Regions from separate parts of the Streptomyces sp. NPDC002499 genome, predicted to be linked through region 1. Evidence: riboswitches for the same ligand, from Rfam matches in the RefSeq annotation. Region 1 holds a riboswitch; the other holds the start of a gene.
The links. Region 1 has a riboswitch for ZMP and ZTP ahead of ACWD5F_RS38545 (glycine hydroxymethyltransferase). Riboswitches for the same ligand answer to the same signal wherever they lie in the genome.
Positions count from the first base shown of each region.

Region 2: it holds a riboswitch for ZMP and ZTP, as region 1 does, so the genes downstream of both, ACWD5F_RS08140 (bifunctional 5,10-methylenetetrahydrofolate dehydrogenase/5,10-methenyltetrahydrofolate cyclohydrolase) here and ACWD5F_RS38545 (glycine hydroxymethyltransferase) in region 1, are expected to answer to the same signal.

Region 1 covers NZ_JBSFXO010000015.1:347,357-350,747, reverse strand. The annotation lists gene ACWD5F_RS38560 (hypothetical protein) at 1-398, opposite strand, end outside; gene ACWD5F_RS38555 (hypothetical protein) at 555-902, shown strand; gene ACWD5F_RS38550 (glutathionylspermidine synthase family protein) at 910-2,094, shown strand; ZMP/ZTP riboswitch at 2,169-2,259, shown strand; gene ACWD5F_RS38545 (glycine hydroxymethyltransferase) at 2,291-3,391, shown strand, end outside.
Region 2 covers NZ_JBSFXO010000002.1:825,177-828,567, forward strand. The annotation lists gene ACWD5F_RS08125 (aldehyde dehydrogenase family protein) at 1-168, opposite strand, end outside; gene ACWD5F_RS08130 (hypothetical protein) at 304-597, opposite strand; gene ACWD5F_RS08135 (nuclear transport factor 2 family protein) at 770-1,135, shown strand; ZMP/ZTP riboswitch at 1,340-1,423, shown strand; gene ACWD5F_RS08140 (bifunctional 5,10-methylenetetrahydrofolate dehydrogenase/5,10-methenyltetrahydrofolate cyclohydrolase) at 1,446-2,294, shown strand; gene ACWD5F_RS08145 (CU044_5270 family protein) at 2,295-3,272, opposite strand; gene ACWD5F_RS08150 (RNA polymerase sigma factor) at 3,265-3,391, opposite strand, start outside.

The DNA of each region.
Region 1 (3,391 bases):
GACCCGGCGCGGTCCCCTTCCGCGCCCGAGGCCAGTCCCAGCATCGCCAGTCCGCCGCAGACCACCCCGACCGCACTCCACTCCAGCCCGCTCAGCCGCACCCGCAGCAGCCGGGCCGCGACCACCGCCGTCACCGCCAGGCTGGAGGCCAGCGCGGCGCCGACCGCGTAGATGGGGATCGAGCGCAGCGCGGCGATCTGGAACACGAACCCCAGCCCGTCAAGACCGAGCCCGAGCAGATACCGCCACTGCCGCACGGCCCTGAGCAGCAGCGCCGCCTCCCCACCGGCGCCGGTCGCGCGGGTGCCGGCCGTCTCCGCGTCGGCCTCCCGCGTGGCGACGGCCTGCAACACCGTCGCCGTACCGAAGCAGACCGCCGCAGCCAGCGCGCACACCATCCCAAAGATCACAAAGCGACTGTAGGGGAGGGGAGTACGGGCGGGGTGCCTCGTGGCGCGCTCTCACCGATCTCTAGGCTGTCCGCCGAAGATCACACAGCGGCCTGACGGCAGTCGGCCTCTCGCGCAGCGGCCGGATCAACGGGGAGACGGAACATGGCGGACGCACGCAGACAACTACGCTCGGGCACGGTCGTACTCGGCGGCATGGGGCTGCTCGCCGCCGCCCTCACCGCCTGCTCCTCCGACCCCGACAAGCGCTGCGTCGACCGCGACAGCTACAACCTCGCCAAGGGCTACAAGGTCGTCGCCGACAAGAGCTGCAACTCCACCAGGACCTCGGCGAACGGCGCCTGGTACTACGGCGGCAAGAAGAAGGGCTCCTGGGTCGAGGGCGGTTCCTTCACCAAGCCGCGCAAGAGCTCCGGCTCCTCGGGCGGCGGCCACGGCAGCAGCGTCGACCGCGGCGGCTTCGGCAGCGGCAAGGGAAGCTCCGGCGGCTGAGCGACCCATGCGAAGGCACCGGATCACCCCGCGCCCCGACTGGCAGCGCACCGTCGAGGAACAGGGCCTCGTCTATCCCCTCACCCGGTATCCCGACGACTCCTTGCGCCCCTACTGGGACGAGAGCGCCTACTACTCCTTCACGCTCCCCGAGGTCGAGGCCCTGGAGGAGACCGTCGAGGAACTGCACCGCATGTGCCTGGCGGCGGCCGAGCACATGGTGTCCCACCACCGCCTCGCCGACCTCGGCATCACCGACCCCCGCCTCGCGCAGACCGTCGCCGAGGCCTGGCACCGGCGCGCCGAACTCCCTTCCGTCTACGGCCGTTTCGACCTCCGCTACGACGGCACCGGTCCGGCGAAACTGCTGGAGTACAACGCCGACACGCCCACCTCCCTCGTCGAGGCCGCCTCGCCCCAGTGGTTCTGGATGCAGGACCGCTTCCCCGGCGCCGACCAGTGGAACTCCCTCCACGAACGCCTCGTCGCCGCCTGGAAGAACCAGGCCGCCCTCCTCCCGCCCGGCGCGCCCCTCCACTTCGCGCACTCCGCCGCCGACGAACTCGGCGAGGACCTCATGACCGTCGCCTATCTCAAGGAGACCGCCGAACAGGCCGGCCTCGACACCGACTGGATCTCCATGGAGGAGATCGGCTGGGACCCCCTCTCCGGCCGCTTCGTCGACAACCGCCTCCGCTTCATCCGCAGTTGCTTCAAGCTCTATCCCTGGGAGTGGCTCACCAGCGACCGCTTCGCCGACCACGTCCTCGACACCCTCGACAACGGCGGCGGCACCGGCACCACCCTGTGGATCGAACCCGCCTGGAAGATGCTCCTCAGCAACAAGGCCCTGCTGGCCGTCCTGTGGGAGCTGTATCCCGACCACCCCAACCTCCTCCCGTCCTACCTCGACGGCCCCCGCGACCTCGCCCGCACCACGGGCTACGTCGCCAAGCCCCTGCTCGGCCGCGAGGGCGCCGGCGTGACGGTCCACGCCCCGCACACGCCCCCGCCCGAGCCCCAGGAACCCTGCTGCTACCAGCAGTTGGCCCCGCTGCCCGACTTCGACGGCAACCACGTCGTCCTCGGCGCCTGGGTCGTCGAGAACGAGTCGGCCGGTCTCGGCATCCGGGAGTCGTCGGGCCTGGTCACGGACGAGTACGCCCGCTTCCTGCCGCACGTCATCCGGTGAGTCCGCCGCCCGGCCGGACCTCGCTCGCATGGTGGACGGGACACGTCCGCCCCGCGGCCTGCCCGGTAGGCTGACCGGCGGGCCGTGACTGGCGCGCTGGGATGGGACCAACCATCGGGGAGCGGCCCGAACGGAAACTGTGTGCCGTGCGCCTGGGCCGTACCGTGAACGCCGAACGCAACGTCCGGAGGTCCTGATGCCCGACAACTCTGCGCCCCTTTCCCCCGAGTCCACCGCCTTCCGCTCCGCCCTCGATGTGATCCGTGCCGTCGAGCCGCGCGTCGCCGACGCCATCGGCCAGGAGGTGGCCGACCAGCGCGAGATGCTCAAGCTGATCGCCTCGGAGAACTACGCCTCCCCGGCCACCCTCCTCGCCATGGGCAACTGGTTCAGCGACAAGTACGCCGAGGGCACCGTCGGACGCCGCTTCTACGCCGGCTGTCGCAACGTCGACACCGTCGAGTCCCTCGCGGCCGAGCACGCCAAGGAACTCTTCGGCGCCCGCCACGCCTACGTCCAGCCGCACTCCGGCATCGACGCCAACCTCGTCGCCTTCTGGTCCGTCCTCGCCCAGCGCGTCGAGGCCCCCGCCCTGGAGAAGGCCGGCGTCCGCCAGGTCAACGACCTCTCCGAGGCCGACTGGGCCGAACTGCGCCAGGCTTTCGGCAACCAGCGCATGCTCGGCATGTCCCTGGACGCCGGCGGCCACCTCACCCACGGCTTCCGCCCGAACATCTCCGGCAAGATGTTCGACCAGCGGTCCTACGGCACCGACCCCACCACCGGCCTCATCGACTACGAGGCCCTGCGCACCTCCGCCCGCGAGTTCCAGCCGCTGATCATCGTCGCCGGCTACTCCGCCTACCCCCGTCTCGTGAACTTCCGCATCATGCGCGAGATCGCCGACGAGGTCGGTGCGACCCTGATGGTCGACATGGCGCACTTCGCCGGTCTGGTCGCCGGCAAGGTGCTGACCGGTGACTTCGACCCGGTCCCGCACGCCCAGATCGTCACCACCACCACCCACAAGTCGCTGCGCGGCCCGCGCGGCGGCATGGTCCTGTGCGACGACTCCCTCAAGGACCAGGTCGACCGCGGCTGCCCGATGGTCCTCGGCGGTCCGCTCCCGCACGTCATGGCCGCCAAGGCCGTCGCCCTCGCCGAGGCCCGTCAGCCCTCCTTCCAGGACTACGCCCAGCGCATCGTCGACAACTCCCGCGCCCTCGCCGAGGGGTTGATGAGCCGCGGCGCCACCCTCGTCACCGGCGGCACGGACAACCACCTCAACCTGATCGAC
Region 2 (3,391 bases), on a different contig from region 1:
CTCGAAGGCGGCGTCGGCGGCGTCCACGGCCCGCCGTACGTCCTCCGGGCCGGCGGCGGCCACGGTCGCGTACACCTCGCCGGTGTACGGATTCACATCCTCGGCGGTCCGGCCGGAGGCGGCGGGCACGTCCTTGCCGCCGATGAACAGGTCACGGGTGATGGGCATCGTACGCACCTTTGCGTTCGCCAGGTGAAACTGTATTCACATTCCTGACGAAAGACTGCGATTCGACTCGGGCAATGTCAAGGGCCGCCCGGTGGTCCGGGCGGCCCTCGACTGGGACGTACGACGTTCGGCCGACTACTCCATGCCCTCGAGCAGCCCGGTCACGGGGGCGGCGAGGTCGGTGACCTGGTGCAGCTGGTTGAGGTCGTTGAGCTTGTTCAGCTGCTGCAGCTGGCCGGACGGCCGCGGGATCGCCGACTTGTGCTGCTCCGGGATGTCGCTCACGGTGAGCGAGTCGAGCGTGGCGATGGGGTTGATTTTCCCGGCGTCCGGAGCGGCCGCCTCGGCCGCGCCCGCCATCGGCGCGGCGAGACCGGTGATACCGGCGGCGAGACCGACGGCGGCGACGATACGTCGTGTTGAGATCATGCTTTCAGCAACGCCGCTCGGCGCCCGACGGTCACGGCCCGTGCGCGCTCCTCACCCGTCAGGCCCAGCGCGCGGTTGCGCTTGCCGAGCGTGCCGGGGCGGAGGAGGCTCAAAGGTGAGGTCCTCCGCGGCCCGTTTCCCCGTCGGGCCGCGGCCCTTCAGGGAGGTCACCATGGGCACGGCGGCACGCCCGGCGTTCGACAGCGACACACTGCGCCGGGGCATCGAAGGACACACACCGGAGACGCTTCTGTCTCTCTACGCGGACGACGCGGAACTGCGCGTCGTCAACCGCAACAGTCAGCCCAGCAACCCCACGGTCCTGCACGGCCGGGACGCCATCGGCCGGATGCTGAGCGACGTCTACAGCCGCGACATGACGCACAAGCTGGAGAGGTGCGTGGTCCAGGGCGACAGCGCGGCCTTCAGCGAGTCCTGCCGGTACCCGGACGGGATGCGGGTCCTGTCCGAGTCGATGATCACGTTGCGCGACGGCAGGATCTCCGAACAGACCATGATCGAGGCATGGGACGAGTAGGCGGGAGAACCGCGCGGGTCCAGATCAGCTCGCGGCTGACCTGGACCTTCTCCGTACGGTCCGCGCTGGGCGGGACCAGACGGCGACGCCCGGGCTCCGCGGCGGGCCGGCGCGTGTCCGCCGTCGTTCTCCGGTCGGTCCTGCGGGCTGCCCGGCCGCGTCCGCTCCCTCCCGCACTGCGTGCCACCCGCAGACGTTAGGCTCGTACCGGGCCGTGACTGGCGCTGAGGTGGAGCACCACCGGGGAGCGGCCTCGCAGAGCAACTGCCGTGCGCCTGGGCGATCCCGTCATCCAGCCCAGGAGTGGATCATGTCTCAGGCCCGGCTCATGGAGGGCACCTCCCTCGCCCGGCGCATCGTCGAGGACGCCGCCAAGAAGGCCGCCGACCTCACCGACCGCACGGGCGCCGCACCGTGTCTCGCGACCGTCCTGGTCGGCGAGGACCCCGCCTCCGTCACCTACGTCCGCATGAAGCAGAACCGCTGCCGCAAGGCCGGCATCGAGTCCCGCCACGTGGCCCTGCCCGCGACCACGACCACCGAGGAACTGATCGCCACCCTGCGCGGCCTGTCGGACGACCCCGGTGTGCACGGCATCCTGTTGCAGCACCCGATGGGCGAACACATCGACGAGCGGGCCGCGTTCGAGGCGATCGCGCCCGAGAAGGACGTCGACGGCGTCACCTTCGCCTCCTTCGCGACGATGAGCTTCGGCCTGCCGGGCTTCGTGTCCTGCACACCCGGCGGCATCCTGCGACTGCTCGACGAGTACGAGGTCGACCCGTCCGGCAGGCGTGCCGTGGTCGTCGGCCGCAGCGCGATCCTCGGCAAGCCGGTGGGCATGCTGCTGCTCGCCCGCGACGCGACGGTGACGTACTGCCACTCCCGGACGAAGGACCTGTCGGACGTGGTCCGGGAGGCGGACATCGTGGTCGCCGCCGTGGGCCGGCCGCGGCTGATCCGCGGGGCGGACATCAAGCCCGGCGCCGTCGTGATCGACGCCGGGTACAACCCGGGCAACGTCGGTGACGTCGACTTCGACTCGGCCGCGGAGCGCGCGGGCCTCATCACTCCGGTGCCGGGCGGCGTCGGTCCGATGACGATCGCCACGCTCCTCGAACAGACCGTGGACGCGGCCGCCCGGCAGCTCGGGGCGTGATCAGCGCATCCACGCGCTGTAGTCCGCGACCGCGCCCGCCTTCACCCCGTACTCGGGCACGGCCTTCGTGTAGACGGCCTCCAGGCCGAGGACGACTCCGGTGGACGGGTCCATGATCAGCATGCGGCGGTAGCCGGACCCGTCGTACACGTAGGCCTGTCCACGTCGGCCGAGACGGTCGGTCACCTGACCGACAGGGCGCAGTCCCTCGGCGTCGGCGAGCAGTTCGGCGAGCGCCGTGGACTCGGCCGCGCCGAGCGTCCAGTTGTCGAGCAACACGCCGACCGCGTCAAGGAGTTGCGGGGTGGTCATGGTGCCGTGCGTGTACGTGGCCTCCGTCAGGTAGGCGCGCAGCTTCTCGGGGTCGTGCGGAGGTGGCGACTCGGGCGGGGCGTCGCTCCAACTGGGCGGGTAGGTCTGGCGGTTGATGACGTGGCCGTCCTCGACGAGGTGCGGTTCGCCGTTCGCGTCGCTCAGGACGGGTCGGCCGGGGTGGCGCGGGTCGGTGGCGACCACGAGTTCCGTGTGGCTGCCGTCCGCCTTCCAGCGCACGACGCGCTCCTGCGGGAGGGTGATCGGGGGCTTGTCGTCGCTCATGCCCAGGCTCCAGGACTGGGCGTGCGTGCCCTTGCGCAGCCGGGGCGAGGCGTCGGTCGCGATCGCCCCGGCCAGCTCGGCCAGTTGACGCAGAGGTACGGGGGTGGAGTCGGCCTGGACGACCAGCGGGCGCGGGGCGGCGACCGCGGGGGCGGTGCTCGGGCCGCTGAGCAGCAGGGTCAGCGCGGTCGTGGCGACGACGGCGACTGCCGCGAGGCTCCACAGGAGTCGGGTGCGGCGACGCGCCACGGGGCGTTCGTGCAGCAGCCGGTCGAGGCGGCGCTCGGCGTGGTGGTCGAGGGGGCCGTCACCGTAGTGGGGGCCGTCGACCGGCATGGGGTTGGCGCGGCGCAGAAGGTCGAGGTCGAGGTCGTCAGCCATGGCCGTGTTCCTTGGTCAGGGTGGCGTCGGGACGGATGGCGTCGGGGCAGGCGCGGTCGATCTCGGCTCTGAGCCGGCGCCGGGCCCGGTGCAGCCGCATCGCCGCGGCCCGACGGCCG